Regions from separate parts of the Arthrobacter sp. TJ-178 genome, predicted to be linked through region 2. Evidence: riboswitches for the same ligand, from Rfam matches in the RefSeq annotation. Region 2 holds a riboswitch; each other region holds the start of a gene.
What was found. Region 2 has a riboswitch for S-adenosylmethionine ahead of AC4D2Q_RS02935 (hypothetical protein). Riboswitches for the same ligand answer to the same signal wherever they lie in the genome.
Positions count from the first base shown of each region.

Region 1: it holds a riboswitch for S-adenosylmethionine, as region 2 does, so the genes downstream of both, AC4D2Q_RS12010 (flavin reductase family protein) here and AC4D2Q_RS02935 (hypothetical protein) in region 2, are expected to answer to the same signal.
Region 3: it holds a riboswitch for S-adenosylmethionine, as region 2 does, so the genes downstream of both, AC4D2Q_RS07155 (bifunctional o-acetylhomoserine/o-acetylserine sulfhydrylase) here and AC4D2Q_RS02935 (hypothetical protein) in region 2, are expected to answer to the same signal.
Region 4: it holds a riboswitch for S-adenosylmethionine, as region 2 does, so the genes downstream of both, AC4D2Q_RS06205 (methionine ABC transporter ATP-binding protein) here and AC4D2Q_RS02935 (hypothetical protein) in region 2, are expected to answer to the same signal.

Region 1 is NZ_JBZCNK010000004.1:95,021-99,690, forward strand. Features, by position in the region: gene AC4D2Q_RS11990 (replication-associated recombination protein A) at 1-1, opposite strand, end outside; gene AC4D2Q_RS11995 (acVLRF1 family peptidyl-tRNA hydrolase) at 234-869, shown strand; gene AC4D2Q_RS12000 (nitronate monooxygenase) at 888-1,961, opposite strand; gene AC4D2Q_RS12005 (PhzF family phenazine biosynthesis protein) at 1,971-2,807, opposite strand; SAM riboswitch class IV at 2,913-3,031, shown strand; gene AC4D2Q_RS12010 (flavin reductase family protein) at 3,088-3,594, shown strand; gene AC4D2Q_RS12015 (hypothetical protein) at 4,106-4,670, shown strand, end outside.
Region 2 is NZ_JBZCNK010000001.1:620,996-625,665, forward strand. Features, by position in the region: gene AC4D2Q_RS02920 (ATP-dependent DNA ligase) at 1-200, opposite strand, end outside; gene AC4D2Q_RS02925 (RBBP9/YdeN family alpha/beta hydrolase) at 219-854, opposite strand; gene AC4D2Q_RS02930 (LLM class flavin-dependent oxidoreductase) at 853-1,872, shown strand; SAM riboswitch class IV at 1,931-2,070, shown strand; gene AC4D2Q_RS02935 (hypothetical protein) at 2,086-2,469, shown strand; gene AC4D2Q_RS02940 (tyrosine-protein phosphatase) at 2,426-3,151, opposite strand; gene AC4D2Q_RS02945 (3-hydroxyacyl-CoA dehydrogenase family protein) at 3,161-4,009, opposite strand; gene AC4D2Q_RS02950 (enoyl-CoA hydratase/isomerase family protein) at 4,009-4,670, opposite strand, start outside.
Region 3 is NZ_JBZCNK010000002.1:170,690-175,359, reverse strand. Features, by position in the region: gene AC4D2Q_RS07170 (glycoside hydrolase family 2 protein) at 1-513, shown strand, start outside; gene AC4D2Q_RS07165 (hypothetical protein) at 603-1,547, opposite strand; gene AC4D2Q_RS07160 (VOC family protein) at 1,718-2,368, opposite strand; SAM riboswitch class IV at 2,574-2,689, shown strand; gene AC4D2Q_RS07155 (bifunctional o-acetylhomoserine/o-acetylserine sulfhydrylase) at 2,760-4,076, shown strand; gene metX (homoserine O-acetyltransferase MetX) at 4,169-4,670, shown strand, end outside.
Region 4 is NZ_JBZCNK010000001.1:1,287,264-1,291,933, reverse strand. Features, by position in the region: gene AC4D2Q_RS06215 (MetQ/NlpA family ABC transporter substrate-binding protein) at 1-820, opposite strand, end outside; gene AC4D2Q_RS06210 (methionine ABC transporter permease) at 873-1,538, opposite strand; gene AC4D2Q_RS06205 (methionine ABC transporter ATP-binding protein) at 1,531-2,325, opposite strand; SAM riboswitch class I at 2,429-2,527, opposite strand; gene AC4D2Q_RS06200 (CoA-binding protein) at 2,705-3,121, opposite strand; gene AC4D2Q_RS06195 (alpha/beta fold hydrolase) at 3,180-3,797, opposite strand; gene AC4D2Q_RS06190 (LLM class flavin-dependent oxidoreductase) at 3,836-4,670, opposite strand, start outside.

The sequences.
Region 1 (4,670 bases), on a different contig from region 2:
TCCGCACCGCCAGCGGGCTGCGCGGACGTTTGGGGGCGCCGTCGTCCGCGCCTGCATCCAAATCCGCGCCGTCGTCGTACTGGTTGTCCGTGCCGGTGGCACTGTCACTGTCGTCGCTGCTGAACAAATCACTCACGTCCCAAGGCTACTCGTGCCGTAGCGTGGGAGTTGGTCCGGCAGGCGCCGGACGCTGCGACACGCTCGGTGGGCAGCATCACCAGGAGAATCGCGATATGCCCGCCACACGCCACACCTTCGTTTCCGCGCAGCGCCTGCCGGGCTGGCTGGACCGTCTGGCCTCCGGGAACGGTGCGCTGGACATCACACCCGAACACGGCGGACTGCACGTCCGCGCCGCCAACGGCACCGAAGCGGATCTGCGGGCGCCCTGGCCCGACGACGGACGCCCGGGACGCGGGACCAACGACGTCGAACGCCTGGTCTCCCTGGCCGGCCAGTCCCGCACCCTCGGGATCGTGCTGCTGCGCCGCGGCGGGTACGCCGCCGGCGTGGCCCGTGAGGGGCTGCTGCTCGCGTCCAAGGCCGGCAACCGGTACGTACAGTCCCGGACCGCGGCCGGCGGCGGGTCGCAGCAGCGTTTTGCCCGGCGCCGGGCCAACCAGGCGGACGCGCTGGTGGAGACCGCCGCCGAGCAGGCTGCGCGGCTTTTCGCCGACCATCCGCCGGAATACCTCGTATTCGGCGGAGACCGGTCGCTGACTGAACTGCTGGCCCGGCAGAAGGTATTTGCTCGGTGGAGCAGCCTGCCGCGGCTGCAGCCCCTCGATGTCCAGGACCCCAAGCTGGCCGTACTGGCTCAGGCGGCGAAGGATGCCTGCTCGGTTTCCATCCGGATTACGGTGCCCTGAGGCTTCCGTCCTGCAGTCTCACCCGGGGAACAACCGGCGGACGCTGGCCTGTGCGGGCTCTTCAACCGCGTGCCGGTAGCCTGTTCCCGCCCACAGGCTCACTCCCTCGGGGTCCCCGGAAGCCGCTGCTGCTGCACGGAGCGGCCCGGTGATCTGGTTCAGAAACGGATAGGCGTCCGGGGCATCCGGATGGGCGCGCATGAAGCCGTTGGTCAGTCCGCGGGCCGGACGGCCGGAGAAGGCACGGGTAACCGAGGTGCGCGGGTCCCTGTGTCCCAGCACGGCATCGCGGAGGGCAGTCCGGTGCACCACGGAGGTGCCCGCCTCATTGGCGAGCAGCAGCAGGGTTCCCACCTGAACCGCCGAGGCCCCGGCGGCGAGGGCCGCAGCGGCACCGTGCCGGGTGGAAATTCCGCCGGCAGCCACCAGCGGCAGCGGGCAGGCATCCCTCACTGCACCGAGGAGCTCCGGCAGCGCAGCTTGTCCGGGGACTGCGGCGCTGTCCAGGGTTCCGCGGTGCCCGCCGGCCTCCGGACCCTGCACACACAGCAGATGCGCACCGGCTGCGGCGGCGGCACGGGCCTCATGTTCGTCGGTGACCGTCACCACCGTGCAGATGTCCCGTCCGGCAAGCTCCGCGAACACGTCGGGCCCCGGCAGCCCGAAGGTGAAGGACACTGCGGGAACCTGTTCCCGCAGGACCAGCTCCAGTTTGGCGTGCCAGCCGTCGTCGTCCTGCGGATCGGGAAACCCGGGTTCGGGAATTACCGTTCCGGCCGGAGCTTCCCGGGCTGCGGCCAGGCTTTCGCGGTAGGCCAGCGAGGCCGCGAGCTTTCCGGCCTGCTTCTCCTCCGACGTTGCGGCGTACGTATTGGCATGATCAGGCACAAAGATATTCACTCCGAAAGGCCGCCGGGTCGATTGGCGGGTCCGGGTGATCTGATCGCGGACAGCGGCAGGGCTCTTATAGCCGGCCGCCAGGAAGCCGAGTCCGCCCGCATTGCTGACGGCCGCGGCCAGCTCGGGTGTGGAGGGACCTCCGGCCATCGGCGCGCCGAGGATCGGAAGAGACAGCGAGTCCAGGGTGAACATGGTTCCCGCTTACAGCGTGAGCGTGCCGTCAATGCAGGTGACGGTGGAGCCGCCCACCCAGATTTTGCCGTCGCGCGTGAAGACCCGCACCCGGCCGGAGCGCTGGACGGCAGTTCCCTGCGTGACGACGTAGCGTTCGGGCGCCAGTGAGGCTCCGATCAGCCACTGGGCCAGGCCAGCATTGAGGCTTCCGGTCACCGGATCCTCGGCAACGCCCAGTCCCGGCACGAAGGCGCGCACTTCAAAGTCCGTTTCAGCGTCCGCCGGCTGCGCGCCGATCACTCCCACGCGCAGGTTGCCCATGATGGTGGGGTCCGGTCTCAGGTCCAGGACAGTCGCGGCATCGGGCAGCAGGAGTCCGAGCCAGCCGGGTCCGTTGTCAATCCAGTTGGAAGCCAGCACCTGCCCCGGTTCCAGGTTCAGGGCACGCCGCGCCTGGTCCAGGATTTCTTCCTCCAGCGGGCCCGAGCGCTGCAGCGGCGGGGCGGCAAACGCGGCGATGCCGGCATTGGCGTGCAGCGTCACCAGGCCTATGCCGCATTCCTGGACAACGACGTCGGGATAGCGGCGCTTGGCCCCGGTCTCCAGCCACGCGTGGCATGTTCCCAGAGTGGGGTGTCCGGCGAACGGGAGTTCCCCGCCCGGGGTGAAGATCCGCACCCGGTAGTCGGCGCCGTCCACCGTGGGCGGCAGCACGAACGTTGTTTCGGACAGGTTGGTCCAGCGTGCGAAGGACGCCATTTCCGCGTCGGTGAGTCCCTCCGCTTCCAGCACCACAGCCAGGGGGTTGCCCAAATACGGTTCGCTGCCAAAAACGTCCACCTGTTTAAACCACCGCTGTCTCATGGTGAAAACTGTATCCCTTTGGGTGCGGGAGTTTTATGAAGCGGAGTTTTACGAACTGTGGCGGGGGTTTGCGCGGCTGTGCTGCCGGACCTACCGTGGAACCAGAATCATGAGTTCCAGCCACAGGCCCTGGCCGGCTGGGCGGCAACCCTCTCGCCGTAGCGGGGTGCTCCAGGTGACGATTCGGCCGCCGGTTGTTCCAACCGGTCCGGCAAGTACTGCGTTTCGCTGCCGTGTTCGTCGCGGCGGCCGGACGCTTGAGGCAGAGGACCATTTCCGCATGACTCTCACAACCGACCTTCAGCCCGCAGCCCTGCGCCGGGCCTTCTCCCGATTCCCCTCCGGCATTGCCGCTCTGTGCGCCGTGGTGGACGGCGAACCGCAGGGCATTGTTGCTTCATCCTTTACCGTGGGCGTTTCCATGGATCCGCCGCTGGTGCTGTTTGCCGTGCAGAACACGTCCCGGACCTGGCCGCTTCTGCGGGGCGCGGCCAGGATCGGAGTCTCCGTTTTGGGTTCCGGGCACGAGGGCATCTGCCGGCAAATTGCGTCCAGGTCCGGCGACCGTTTTGCCGGCCTTAACCTGCACACTGACGACTCCGGCTCCCTGTTCCTGGACCGGGCTGCCCTGTGGCTGGAGTGCTCCGTGGAGACCGAAATTCCCGCCGGGGACCATTCGGTGGTGCTGCTGCGGGTGCACGGCCATGCCGCCCACGACGATGCCCATGAGCCGCTGGTCTTCCACGGTTCAGCGTTTCGGCACCTGGGTGTCCCGTCCTTCGCCTGAGTTCGCTGGGCAACACCGGCAGGAAATCCCAGCCGGTTTGGGAAATTCCGGCCACTTTGGGAAATCCCTCCGGTTTGGGAAATCCCTCCGGCTGCGAACCGGTTGATTTATCCCAAACCGGAGGGAACCGGACTAACCGGAGGGGAAACAGCCGGCCAGGGACAGTCGGCTTCGACAGTGGTGGTGCCGCTGCTGCACGTCCATGGTCAATGCCTCACACGACGATGCCCACGAGCCCCTGATATTCCACGGTTCAGCGTTTCGCCGTCCGGGTGTTCCCGAATTCGCCTGACCGGCAGAAATGTGTCGGCACCGGAAATACCGGGCCGGGAATTGTTCCACGGGTTTATGACAGCGGCCGCCCGTTACCAATCCTTTACATACGGATCCGGGTCCACTATCGTTCTTCGGATTACTTCGGAAGGAAGTAGCGGAGATGACCAGAAACAGAAATGCCAATGGAACATCACGGACTAAGGCAAGGCCGGGCAGAGCGTCGGATTTGCCGTTTATGCATAAGGCCCTGCTTCCCGCAGCGGTGCTGGGCTTGGTGCTGACAGGGTGCAGCGCCCAGGAGGAGCCCGAGGCCGTTTCCTCGAAACCGGCCACATCGTCGGCCACTGCCGAGGAGACCGCCACGGCGTCCCCCTCAGCCCGTTCTTCCAGCCGGAGCAGCATCGGCGTGGAACAGCCCCCCGGAAGCACGGAGCCTCCTGTCCCCAATGACCCGGCCATGACGGCACTGTTCCGGGCGGACAATCCCATCAGTCTTGAGAGCTACTTCCAGCAAAACCCCAAGTGGCGTCCGCTCAACGCCAACCTTGTGCTCGAGGAACCCGGGACCTGGAGGAGCACCTTCGATCTGCCGAAGGTGGAACCGGGGACCAGCTTCAGCGTGTTCCTCACCTGCAACCAGCCCGGGGATTACAGCATCGAGGTACTGGACGCTGATTCAAGCCCAGTTACCACTTCCAGCAGCAGCAACTGCAATTGGCCGGTTCTCACGTCTTTCGAACACATCGTCACACCGGAGCAAACCCCGGCATCCATTACAGTGGACGGGCCGGACGGAGATT
Region 2 (4,670 bases):
TTGAGCGCCTCCACCAGTTCCGGAAAGTACCGGGTCATCGGTTTTTCATTGCGGCTGCCGATCTCCAGTTCATCGCCGTCGCGGAAAATGATGGAGCGGAAACCGTCCCACTTTGGCTCGTAGGAGTATTCCCCCTCGGGCAGCGAAGAGACGGCTTTGGCCAGCATCGGGGCCACGGGCGGCATTACCGGAAGTTTCATGGGCCCATTCTTACCCGACTAACAGGTAAGGGGAATGGAAACGCCCAGTCCCGCGGCGAAGGCGGTCAGCAGGTCCCGGCCCTGCTGCCAGTTCCCGATGCCGCTTTCATCGTTGATGTGGGTAAGCGGGCCGGCGTCGATCACCGGAATGTTCCAGGCCTGGGCCAGCAGCCGGGCGCCGGGCAGCGTGCAGTAGGGATCGTTCTCGCTGGCGATCAGCAGCCCGGGCACCGGCAGCGGTTCCAGCCTCGGATCGCGGAATGAGCCGGCGGTGTCCGGGAAGGCGGGCTCGGCCGGGTCCGGCGGCGCAACCAGCAGCACGCCCCGGGCGCCGTCCGGATTGCGCAGCAGCCACTCCGCGGAAGCCAGGCAGCCAAGGCTGTGGGCCACCAGGATGGTGTCGCCGTTCCGGGACCCGGCGGCAGCATCCAGCGCATCCATCCAGTTCTCCAAGTTCGGGTCGTCCCACGACGACGGCGAAATCCGGGACATATCCGGAGCGTCAGCCTGCCACCGGCTCTGCCAGTGCTCATCGTTGGAACCGCCGATGCCGGGGACGATGGTCAGGTGCATGCTGTCTGCCTTTCCGTTGACGGCCGCCGCCGGGCGGAAGCCGGGAATATCTCCTCCGAAACCGGTGCTGTTCCTGAACATGAAGAAAATCGGTTTCCTGTCCTTTGGACACTACCGCGATGTGCAGGGTTCTTTTGTCCGTACCGCCCGGGATGCCCTGCTGCAGACCGTCGAGCTGGCGGTTGCGGCGGAGGAGCTGGGGATAGACGGCGCGTTCCTGCGCGTTCACCATTTCGCCCCGCAGTTCGCTGCACCGTTCCCGCTGCTTTCCGCCATGGCCGCACGGACAAGCCGGATTGAACTGGGTACGGCGGTCATCGACATGCGTTATGAAAATCCGCTGTATCTCGCGGAAGAAGCCGCGGCCACGGATTTGATCAGCGGCGGCAGGCTGCAGCTGGGCCTGAGCCGCGGTTCCCCCGAGCCGGCTCTGCGCGGTTACGAGGCCTTTGGCTATGTTCCGGATGCGGGAAGCACCGACGCGGACGAGGCACGCAAGCACACCCTGGTGTTCCGTGCAGCGATTGCCGGCGCAGGCCTGGCCTCAGCCGATCCGGTCATGACCGGCAGCTCCGGAACGCTGGCGGTTGAACCGCAGTCCCCTGGGCTCAGCGAACGAATCTGGTGGGGATCCGGAACGCGGGCCACCGCCAAGTGGACCGGCGAGCAGGGCATGAACCTGATGAGCTCCACTCTGCTCACGGAGGACACCGGGGTGCCCTTTGACCAGCTCCAGGCGGAGCAGATTCAGGTGTTCCGCGAAGCGCGGGCCGACGCCGGCCATGAAGGCACCGGGCTTGTCTCGGTCAGCCGTAGCGTCATTCCGCTGGTGACCGAGACCGACCACCGGTACTTCGGGCTGCGGGCCCAGACGGATTCCCGTGACCAGGTGGGCCGGCTGGACGGCGGACTGGCCCGGTTCGGCAAGAGCTACATCGGTGAACCGGATGTAATCGCCGCGCAGCTTGCTGCCGATGCCGCGGTCCAAGCCGCCGACACCGTGCTTATTACGGTGCCGAACCAGCTGGGCGTGGAATACAACGCGCAGCTGCTGGAGAGCCTGGTGAAGCACGTGGCGCCCGCGGCGGGCTGGCGCTGATGCCTCCGGTCCGGTGACAGTTCCCGACTGTCACCGGCATGCGCTATGGTTGTCTCAGCTTCACGAGAGGTGGCCAACATGCCCGGAGGAATCCGGGTCTGTAAAAGCTCCGACTGGCCTCACACCAACCCCACTGTTCGGCGGGTGGTTCGGATGACGAAGCGGCCCGCGGCCAACCGGTGCGGGCAAGGACAAACCGTAAAGGAACACACTGTGAGTATCTCCAGTGGCGCCCGCTGCATCAGCTACACCCCCGGCCACAACGTCCACCTCATTCACGGCAAGCGCCTGGCTGTTTACGATGACTGGGTGGATGCCCAGGCCTACGTCGATCTCGATCTGGACCTGATCCAGTTGGTCGTGGACGGCGAGCAGCAGCTGATGTGGTTCCACGACCTGCCCTCCCTGGCGCAGGCGCTGGCCCATTCCAACGGCCAGGTGCAGTGGTGCGCACGCTATTCGTCGCTGCTGGTGCCCGGAGGCTTTGACAGCCCCGCACGGCGCTCTTTTTTCTACTTGGCGACGCCGGAAAGGGTCCATCCCTGTAAACAGCTCAACGCAAACGACTCCGAAGACGCCCAAGCTCAGCGGGGCTAAGCCCCGCTGAGCGCAGGTACTGCTCCGCGTCAAAACCGTCCAGGGCGCGGAGCAGTTCCTTCCGGCCGTCTGCCACCCGCGCGTCTTCCTGCTCCGCCGTCAGCGGTTTTTCCCGCGGATGCGGCTGCGTGGAGTGGAAGGCGTTGATGCCGCGGACCGCCTGCTCGTAATCGTCGGCAATGGCTTCGGGCGAGGCCCCGGCCAGCTGCAGCAGCAGCATGGCGATGAGTCCGGTGCGGTCCCGCCCGGCAGAGCAGTGGATCACCACCCCACCGTCACCGGCCTCCGCTATGGCACGCAGAACAGCGGCGATTTTCTCCGGCCAGCGGCGCAGGTTCTCCCGGTAGAAGCGCGGGGAGTCCATGTAGGGGCCGGTGAGCGCGGTGAACTCCGGATCCTTCGCTTCCTGCGTGGGCCGGGTGAGGAACGTGATTCCTGCGGCAGCCTCCGCATCCGGCAACGGATCGGTGTCCCTGCGTCCCTGCTCCTCTTCGTTGCGGAGGTCGACGACGGTGCGGACTCCCGCGGCGCGGGCCTGTTCCCAGCCGCGCGTGGTGAGCCATTCGGACCGCCCCATGCGGAAGATCCGGCCCGGGGGGACGGCGCCGCCGCCGGCGACCGGGATCCCGCCCAGGTCCCGTGCGTTGGCGGCGCCCTCCCAGTGAACGTCGCGGCTGCTCATGACAGCCGGCTAGGACCAGTCAAAGAAGCCCTTGCCGGATTTGCGGCCGAGCTCCCCGCGGGCCACCTTGTCACGGAGGATCTGCGGCGGTTCGAAGCGCGGGCCGAGCGTGGACGCCAGATACTCGGCGATGCCCAGGCGCACATCCAGGCCCACGATGTCGGTGGTGCGCAGCGGGCCGGTGGGGTGCTTGTAGCCCAGCACCATGGCGGCGTCGATGTCTTCGGCGGAGGCCACGCCCTCTTCAACCATGCGCATGGCTTCCAGGGCAATCGCCACGCCCAGCCGCGAGCTGGCAAAGCCCGGGGCGTCATTGACGGTGACGGGTGTCTTTCCCAGATCCCGGGCCCAGGAAGCGGCGGCTTCGGCCAGCTCTTCGGAGGTCTGCTTGCCCAGCACCACTTCGATCAGGGCGGAGGCCGGCACCGGGTTGAAGAAATGCAGGCCGCAGAACCGTTCCGGACGCTGCAGCTTTTGTGCCAGCTCGGTGACGGACAGCGAGGACGTGTTGGATGCCAGCCAGGCCTCCGGTGCCAGCTGTTCCTCGACCGCGGCCAGGGCAGCGCCCTTGAGGCCAAAGTCCTCCGGCACCGCTTCCACCACCAGCCCGGCCGCAGCAAAAGCGGCGTAGTCGGTGGACACGGACAGCCGCGCGGTCAGGTCGGCCAGGCTTTCGGAAACGGTGGCGCGTTCAACGCTTTTCGCCAGCGCGGACGCCACGCGGTCGTAGGCGGCGGAGGCGGCGTCGTCGTCGCGCTCCACGACGACGACGGCGGCTCCCGCGGTGCAGAAGGCGTGCGCAATGCCCGCCCCCATCCGGCCGCCGCCGAGCACTCCTACTGTGGAGGGAACTGCCATTACTTTTTCTTCCTCTCAAGGAACGCTGACATGCGGTCAAACTTGGCCTGCGATTCAAACAGAATTCCCTGCGCCAAATTGTCGATGGCGGGGTGGGCATCCGCCGGGGCTGCGAACACGGTTTTGGTGAGCCGGACCGCCAGCGGATCCTGGCGGGCAATCCGGTCAGCCAGCGCCTGTGCTGCGGTCAGCAGGTCTTCCGGTTCGGCGAGCTCGGTGACCAGGTGCGCGGCCAGCGCTTCCTCGGCGTTCAGCACCCGTCCGGCCAGCAGGATCTCCTTGGCCAGCGGTTCGCCCACAAGTTCCTTCAGCCGCCAGCCCGCGCCGGCGGCTGCCAGGATCCCCAGCGAGGTTTCCGGGTTGCCGATCTTGACGCGGGGTGTGCCAATCCGGAAGTCCGCGGCGAAGGCCAGCTCCGCCCCGCCGCCCAGGGCGTATCCGTCCACCGCGGCGATGACCGGCATCGGCAGTTTGGCGATCCGGGCAAACACGGTGGAGTTGATGCCGCGCAGGGCGTCGTCGCGGCGGCGTTCGCGCAGCTGGGCAATGTCCGCACCGGAGGCGAACACCCCGCCGCTGCCGGTGAGGATGAGGATCCGGGGGTTCTCCTCGAGATCGGCGCAGAGCAGGTGCAGCTCATCGACCATGGCGGCGTCAATGG
Region 3 (4,670 bases), on a different contig from region 2:
CTGGCCGTGTGGGTTCCGTTCAATGAGGGGTGGGGCCAATTCGACGCCAACGCTGCCGCTGAGATGCTTCGCTCGCTGGATCCTACGCGCAGCATTGACCATGCCAGCGGATGGCATGACCAGGGCGGCGGAGACCTCAAGAGCGTGCACGTCTATTTCGTTCCCTTTGTGCTCCGGAACGGGTGGCTGCGGGACGGGCGTGCCGTTGCATTGTCCGAATACGGCGGTTATAGCCTGCGGCTGGAGGGTCACACGTTCAACGAGAAGGAATTCGGTTACCGGCGCTTCAAGACCCGGGAAGCCCTGCGGCGGGCGTGGATCAAGCTGCACCGGCACCAGATCGAGCCGGCGGTGGCACGGGGTTTGGCTGCAACCGTCTACACGCAGCTCACCGATGTGGAGGACGAAGTCAACGGGCTGCTCACCTATGACCGGCGGGTGGTGAAGATCGACCCCGCCACGGTGCGCGAGACCAACGCCCGGCTGATCCGGGCCGCCTGCAGCTCCATTTAGGGGAACCCGGTCACTTTGGGATAATCCGGATGCTGCGGAACGGTCGGGTTTTCCCTAAGCGACCGGGAAATCCCACAACGGCCGGCACATTAACCGCGGGGTCGTGACCGCGGGAGCCCGGCGTAGGCCAGTCGCTGCACCAGGCTGCGGGGATCATGGGGAGGCAGGGCGATGTTGGCCCAGGACCACCGGACAAACGTGGTTCCAGTTGCTCGGATGGCATCTTCACGCTCCTTCTCCGCCGTAAGCGTCTTCCAAGAAGGAGCCAGGGAATTCTCGCCGCGTCCATACTTCACGGCACCATCGAACTCGCCTGCCAGGTCCTGGTCCTTCCAGTAGAAATCTGTCCGGAAACGGCCTGACGGCGTGATGAACTGGTGCTGCAGTTGCGGAGATGGGAACCCGTAGCGAAGAAGCACCGCTCGCGAATAAGACTCGCCGGCCGACTCGGCGAGTGGATTGGCGCACTCGATGACGCGCAGAGCGCGCTGGCGCTTTGACTCGGTGGGAAGCTTCCGAGCAAGGTCCCGCAACGACTCCTTATCCAGCGCAGCCAGATTGAGGGCTGAGTCGCGACGCAGCACATGGTCCATTGGCGGGAGAGCTCGGTCGAAGGCCAGATACGCAGCCATGTCCAGGACTGTCTGGGCTCTGGACGTGACTGCAACGCCCTCCCGGACTGTTAGCGGCTCCAGCAGGCGGCGCTCGACCCAATGGAGATCCCCGCGACGATGGCCGCGCGAGGACTCCGTCGCCAGCAGCAAAACGCCGGGGGAGCGGAGGACAACAGGCAATCCCCAGATGACCGCTGCAGACTCTTGAACCAGAACGCGCCTGACCTGTCCCCCTTCCGCCACCGCTCGGATACGGATGCGCTCTCGGTCCCACACCGGCAACTGCTGCCAAGCTTCGGTTCGGATATACACGCCGTCGCGCACCCGGGTCAGTTCACCGGCACGGCACCGCAGAGCCAGGGAACGCCTCCCTTCGCCGTACGTTTCGGCGTCGGCGGTGTAAAAGAGTTCGGGATCCATCCCTCAAGACTGGATCGCGGTAATTGTGTCCGCGAGGGACGCAGGCACGTCTGTGGATAATTCAATAACCGGACACCATGGGAAAACGTGGTCACATTGGGAAAATCCGGACGCAGCGGACCGTCCGGGAATTCCCATACCGTCCGGGAATTCCCGAAACGGCCGGAGAACTAGATCTCGACGAGACCCGCGGCCGTATTAAAGGACACGGACATGATGCCGGGGGTTCCCTTGGGTGAAATCCACGTGACGCCCACGTTTTCCAGCGGTTCTTCGACGGGCGTGCCCAGCCACTGGGCGACCCGGTCTGCGGAACCGGCGATCGTCAGCGAGGCCAGCTTCACGGCGCCGGGCATTCCGGGCAGCGCGGCGGACGGGTGCAGCGCTTCGGTGCCGTCATCCCAGCGCAGCATGTACGGCACCTGCGGGTCGGCGATCAGACCGTTGATGCCGATCTGCTGCCAGGTCAGCTCCTGGCCGTCCGGAAACTTCCGGTTGCCCGGTACGGCATTGCGGCCCAGGCGCTCTTCGAAGGGGGAGAGGTCATCCACGGCAACACACCAGCCCATCCAGCCGCCGCCGCACTCGGAGCGCTGGCGCACGGCCTGGCCGAACGGTGCCTTGTCCGACGCCGGGTGGTTCAGGGCCTCGACCACTTCAACGTACTGATGGTTGGCCAGAGGCAGAATCATGTTCCGGGTTCCGAAACGGGGATGCACACCGCCCTTGACGAAATCTGCTCCCAGAGCGGCAGCGATCCTCTCAGTCGTGGCCAGAAGACCGTCGGATTCACAGGCATAAGATACATGGTCCAAGCGCATGCGGCCCATAATGGCACGTTGTGACTCACCTCTCGACTTAGGGGAGCCTAATTTACTCGGAACACCTGCTTTCCGCGGAAATCAACAGCATACTGACCATGCGTGCCGCTCGGGACGCCACCCTTTTCCGGGCCCCGACACGGCAGGACATGAGCCGTCACAGACCTTGCGGGCTTGCTGCTAATCCGTTTTCATAGGAGGCATAGGTCATGAGTGCCAGCAGATAGCCCCGGCTTGCTGGCCGGCAACCCTCCAACCGCGGTGGGGTGCCCCGGGTGAAGACCTGGCCCTGCGTCAACGGATTCAGGGCAAGCGCGGGTCCCACGTGGCTGCCGGTTACCTTTTTCCGGCCGGAAGTCTCGGGGCGGCCCCTGGTTCTAGGGAGCAAACAATGTCAGGAAACTGGTCTTTCGAAACCCGCCAGATCCATGCAGGACAGGAGCCCGACGCCGCCACCGGCGCGCGCGCCCTGCCCATCTACCAGACCTCATCCTTCGTCTTCCCGAGTGCCGAGGCGGCAGCCAACCGGTTTGCCCTGGCTGAGCTGGAGCCCATCTACACCCGGATCGGCAACCCCACCCAGGAAGCGGTGGAGAACCGGATCGCCTCGCTGGAGGGTGGCGTCGGGGCGCTGCTGCTCGCCTCCGGCCAGGCCGCTGAAACCTTCGCCCTCCTGAACGTTGCGGAAGCGGGGGACCACATTGTGGCCAGCCCCAGCCTCTACGGCGGCACGTACAACCTGCTCAAGCACACGCTGAAGAAGTTCGGTATCGAGACCACCTTCGTGTCCGACCCGGATGACCTGGAGCAGTGGCGGGCAGCCGTGCGGCCCAACACCAAGGCATTCTTCGGCGAGGTGGTCTCCAATCCCCGCCAGGACGTGCTGGACCTTGAGGGCATCAGCACCATCGCCCACGACGCCGGCATCCCCCTGATCGTGGACAGCACCCTTTCCACGCCGTACCTCATCCGCCCCTTTGAATGGGGCGCGGACATTGTGGTGCACTCGGCCACCAAGTACCTCGGCGGTCACGGCACTTCCATAGCCGGGGTCATCGTGGATTCGGGCAACTTTGACTTCGGTGCCGACCCGGAGAAGTTCCCCGGCTTCAACACCCCCGACGAGAGCTACAACGGCCTGGTCTACGCCCGGGACCTGGGCGTCAACGGTGCCCTGGGCGCCAACCTGGCGTACATCCTTAAGGCCCGGGTGCAGCTGCTGCGAGACCTCGGTTCCGCCGTGTCACCCTTCAACGCGTTCCTGATTGCCCAGGGCCTGGAAACCCTGAGCCTGCGCGTGGAGCGGCACGTGAGCAACGCCGTCGCGGTGGCCAACTGGCTGGAAGGGCATGACGACGTCGTCTCCGTTGCCTATGCGGGGCTGGAATCCAGCCCGTGGTTTGAGCGCGGGCGCAAGTACGGGCCGCGGGGAACCGGTGCCATTGTCTCCTTCGAAATCGCCGGAGGCATCGACGCCGGCAAGCGTTTCGTCGACGCCCTTGACCTGCACTCCCATGTGGCGAACGTGGGCGACGTGCGCTCCCTGGTCATCCATCCGGCGTCGACCACCCACAGCCAGCTCGGTGCCGAGGCGCAGCTGGCAGCCGGCGTCAGCCCCGGACTGGTCCGGCTGTCCGTGGGCATCGAGCACATCGACGACATTATTGCGGACCTCGACGCCGGGTTCCGGGCCGCCAAGGGAGCGTAACGGTTAGCGTGGCGCGCCCTTCTGCCAATACCGCTGCAACCGGCTCCGTGCCGGGCTCCGTGTCCGGGCCAGGTGGGCCGGCCGGGCCAGCCGTGCCGCAGCACCCCGCCCCGGCCCGGGACGGGGTGCTGCGGCACGCCCGGATCGGGGAGCTGTTCCTGGAAACCGGCGGGTATCTGCCCTCCGTTTCCCTGGCCTACGAGACATGGGGGACCCTCAACCCGGATGCCTCCAATGCCGTGCTGGTGGCCCACGCCCTGACCGGCAGCACCCATGTGGCCCGCGGGGACAGCGGCGAGGACGGCTGGTGGGATGCCCTGGTGGGCCCGGGAAAAACGGTGGACACCGACCGGTTCTTTGTCGTCTCGATCAACATGCTCGGCGGCTGTTACGGGTCCACCGGCCCTTCGTCCGCTGATCCGCAGGGGCTGGCCTGGGGTTCGCGCTTTCCGTTTGTCACCATCAGGGATTCGGTCCGCGCGGAGGCCCGGCTGGCGGATTTGCTGGGGATCGGCTCCTGGCACACCGTGCTCGGCGGATCGCTGGGCGGCGCCCGGGCCCTGGAATGGGCGGTAACCGAACCCGGCCGGGTGC
Region 4 (4,670 bases), 670 kb from region 2:
CCTCGGGGCTCTGGATTGCGGCGCGCAGTTCCCGGGCACCCTCGCCGGCGGCGAATTCCCGGGTGCCGGCGAAGACTGAGCGGTAAGGAACCTCGTCCGCTTCCTGTTCCTCGGCCACAACCGTGGCCTCCTTGTCGATGCCGGCGTCGATCGCGGTGGACTGGAACATGAAACCGGCATCCACGTCCGCCAGGGTCTGGCTCAGTGATAACTGGTCCACCTCCACAAAGGACAGGTTCCGCGGGTTTGCGGTGATGTCCTGCTGCGAGGCGTTGACCACCGTGACGCCGTCGGACAGTTCCAGCAGGCCGTGGGCGCGGAGCATGAACAGGGCGCGGCCGTTGTTGGCGGGATCCACCGGGATGCTGATGGTCGCACCGTCGGGCAGGTCGGCCAACGCAGCGTGCCGGCGGGAGTACAGCACCGCCGGCGAATTACGGATATAGAACAGGGGCACCAGATCCAGGCCCTTGTCCCGGTTGAACTGCGCCAGATAAGCCATGTGCTGGAAGCAGTTGGCGTCCGCCTCACCGTTGGCCACCGCAATGTTGGGCTGATTGATGTCATTGACGAAGGTTGGCTGCAGCTTCCAGCCCTTTTCCGCGAGGAGCCGGCCGGCGATGCCCACCGGTTCCTCATAAACCTTCACCTGCGAGGAAATGAGACGAATGGTCCGTTCGTCGGTGCCGGCATCGGCGGAACGGAATCCGCAGCCGGCCAGGACTGGCGCGGCAGCCCCGGCAGCCGCGAGGTAGGCAAGCAGGGTGCGGCGGCTTAGTGCGGGCGGAGCAGAACTGTTTTTGGGTGTGATGGAGTGCAACGTGTCCTCTTCAAAAGTTGGAGTGCGAGCGCTGAAAGGGATCAGCGGCGGGTCATACGCGCTTGTCGGCGCGGCGGGAGATCCAGGAACCACTCAGCTGCACGGCCTGCACCAGAAGGACCATGAGCACAATGGCGGTGACCATCAGCCCGGTTTCGTAGCGGTAGTAGCCGTAGCGGATGGCGAAGTCGCCAATCCCGCCGCCGCCCACCAGCCCGGCCATGGCGGAGTAGGAGATGAAGCTGACGGTCATGATGGTCACCGAGCTGATCAGGCCCGGGCGGGCCTCGACGAGCAGTACGTCGCGGACGATCTGCAGCCGGCCGGCTCCCATCGAACGCGCCGCTTCCACCACGCCGCCGCCCAGCGAGGTGATGTTCTGTTCCACGAAGCGGGCAAAGTAGGGCACCGCGTTGATGGTCAGCGGCACGATCACGGCTGCCGTGCCGATGGTGGTTCCCACCAGCAGCCGGGTGAGCGGGATGATGGCGATCAGCAGGATAAGGAACGGAAAGGAACGCACCAGGTTCACCAGCGTGTCCAGGATCCGGTGCAGCTTGGGCCGGGGTGACAGTCCGTGGGGTCCGACGGCGTACAGCAGCACCCCCAGCGGGGTCCCCAGCAGCACAGCCAGCGGAATGGCAATGATCAGCATGGTGCCGGTCTCTCCCAGCGCGGCCAGCAGTTCGGGCCAGACCTCAAGGATGCGGTCAAACATGGAGGGCCCCCTTGCGGTGGGCTGCGGGCCGCTCAAGCCGGATCTCATCCGACACCAGGTAGCGTCCAATCGACGTGGCAGGGCTGAACCCGGGGCGCTTCAGCTCACTCAGGTTGAACTGTTCCACCACCCGGCCCTCTTCCATGACGGCAACGTTCTCAGCGATGGCTTTGATGACGTTCATTTCATGGGTGACCACCACAATGGTGATGCCAAAGCGGGCGTTGACGTCCGCCAGGTACTGCAGTACCGAGGCCGTGGTCCGGGGGTCGACGGCGGAGGTCGGTTCGTCGCAGAGCAGCACTTTGGGTTTGGTGGCAAGGGCGCGGGCAATGGCGACACGCTGCTTTTGCCCGCCGGAAAGCTTGGCCGGATACGTTCCGGCCTTCTCCGGCAGGTCAACAATTTCCAGTGCTTCCAGCGCACGTTTGCGGCGCTCGGCCGAGTTCCCGATTCCCGCGAACTTCAGCGACAGTTCAACGTTCTGGGCCGCGGTGAGATTGCTGAGCAGGTTGAAGTGCTGGAAGATCATGCCGATGCCGTGGCGGCGTTTGCGCAGCTCCAGCGGTGTGAGGCCCACCAGGTCCACTCCGTCCACCAGCACGCGGCCGGATGTGGGCCGCTCCAGCAGGTTGATGTTGCGCAGCAGCGTGGATTTGCCGGCACCGGAAAACCCGATGATGCCCTGGATGGTTCCGCGGCCGATGTTCAGTGAGACGTTGTCGACGGCGGTCAGTTGCTGCCCGCCGGTGTCAAAGACGGTTGAGACGTTCTCAATCCGGATCATGTGTTCCTCCTGGGTCCAAGCCCGAGAAGAGGTGCCGCCGCAGGCCGGACCGGCGGCGGGTGCGCCGGAGCGCACTGCAGGGGACCGGGCGAAAGCGGGTGCTTCTCCATCGGTCCTGGCGGTAGCACCCTTGCTCCGCAGGATCGCGGAAGGGTTGCTGCGGCGTCACGGAGCCAGGTCTCTCAGCCGCTCTGGATGGTTACAGGTTCCATGGTTGCCGGGGCAGTGCAGATGCGCAATCAGATGTCATGATGCGGCGAAGCATTGCGAATCATGACCTGCCCGGCGTCATCTTGGAGTTCCACAGCGGATGAGGGCGTCCGCGGCAGGGCAAGTGAAAGGTCCGGGGAAAAGAAAGTGTGCCAGGGGCGGCAGCGGGCTACAGGCCGAAGCGCGGTGCCTCGATGACCGGGCAGGTGTTCATGACAACGTCCAGCCCGGCGTCGGCCGCCCGCTGCGCCGCGGCCTCGTCGATGACGCCCAGCTGCAGCCACACGGCTTTGGCCCCCACTTCGATGGCCTGGTCAACGATTGCGCCCACGCGGGAAGAATTCACAAAGCAGTCAACGACGTCGATGTGGCCGGGAACCTCTTTCAGGCTCCGGTAGCCCTTGTTGCCGTGTACGTCGTCGCCCTTGAGGCTCACCGGGATGATCTCCATGCCCAGGTGGTCCTGGATATAGCGGGACACGCCGACGGCGGTGCGCAGCGGATTGTTGGACAGGCCCACCACGGCCCAGCGGCCCTTGTTCTTCAGGAGGGATTCGATAACTGTGGGGTCGTTGACGTGCGGCATCTGCGGTCCTTCGGCGGAGTGCTGGAATGGGGCTCCAGCTTACGCCCGGCCGGCAGAATCAGCCGAGGAAGGATTCGATGGCGTCGGCCAGGGCGGCGTCCGGCACCCGGGAGACATCGCCTTCCACCAGCTGGAACTCTCCCTCGTCCAGGGCATCGGCTGCCCGGCGGGCGAGATCGCGGGTCTCATCCCCGCTGGTGCTTCCGGCAAGGACCAGAACGGGGACCTGGACGCCGCCGAGTCCTTCCAGTTCCGTCTGCATCACCAGCAGCTCGTCCTCGCCTTCATCCAGGGCCAGGGCCGGTTCCAGTGCCACAACGCGGGTGATGACGGCGGATTCCTCGGCTGCCCGCAGAGCCAGGAACGCCCCCGACGCAAAGCCGTAGAGGTCTGCGGTGCCGCCGGCCACCTGCACCACGGCCAGCAGGTCATCGACGTCGGACTCGGCGGTGTACTCCTCGCCGAGCCCGCTCTCACCCAGCCCGCGGCGGTCATACGTATACACCGTGTGGTTCTCGGACAGCAGATTCGCCAGCGCACGGGTGCCGGAGCTGTTCCGGTCCGAGGTCAGCGGATCCACGATCACCAGCGGCGGTCCGTCACCCTGGCGGGACCAGGCGATCTGGGTGCCGTCTGCGGAAAGGGCCATTCCGGAGGCACTGGGGGAAGGTTCCATGACGGACTCCTGCTCGCGGGAGGGGCACTGCGGACCCTTCAAACGTAAGGAGACGCTCCGTCCCCGGTCAATGCCCCCGCTTGGAACCCGGTCCCGGAAGCGGCCCCCGGCTGCCCGGCCCGCAACTGACTGTCCGGCAACTGACCAACCCGCAACTTACCGGCCCGCGGCTGCCGGCGGAAGGAGGCGCCGCGGTGTTCGGAAGGCAGCTTGTCTCCGGCTCCGAACAACTTGTTGCGCAGCGTGCCCGGCGTGTACCCGGTCCGGTAGGCGCCGCGCTTCTGCAGTTCGGGCACCACAAATTCCACGATGTCCTCAAAGGTACCCGGCGTGATGGCGTAGGCCAGGTTGAAGCCGTCGACGTCGGTCTCCTCCTGCCAGCGGATCAACTCCTCCGCGATTTCAGCACCGGAGCCAACCATCCGCGGACCAAGGCCGCCGATCCCCGCGGATTCGGCGATGTCGCGCACCGTCCAGGGTTCGCCGTCGTCCTTGGCTTTCTGGAAGTTCGCCGCCGCGGACTGGATGGCATTGGACTTCACATTGCCCAGCGGTTCGTCCAGGTTGTACGTGGACAGGTCCACCCCCATCCAGCCGGACATCAGGGCCAGGGCGCCCTCGTCGCTGGCATACCGCTGGTATTCCTCATGCTTCGCTGCGGCCTCCGCGGAAGTGGCCGCAGTGATGACGGTGAGGAGCGTATAGATGCGGATGGAGTGCCGGTCCCGGCCAGCTGCTTCAGCGGCGTCCCGGATACGGCCGACGGTTGCCTTCAGCTTGTCCACCGTCGGGGCCCCCACAAAAACGGCCTCGGCGTTCCCGGCGGCAAAGGCGATCCCGCGGGGCGAGGCACCGGCCTGGTAGATCACCGGG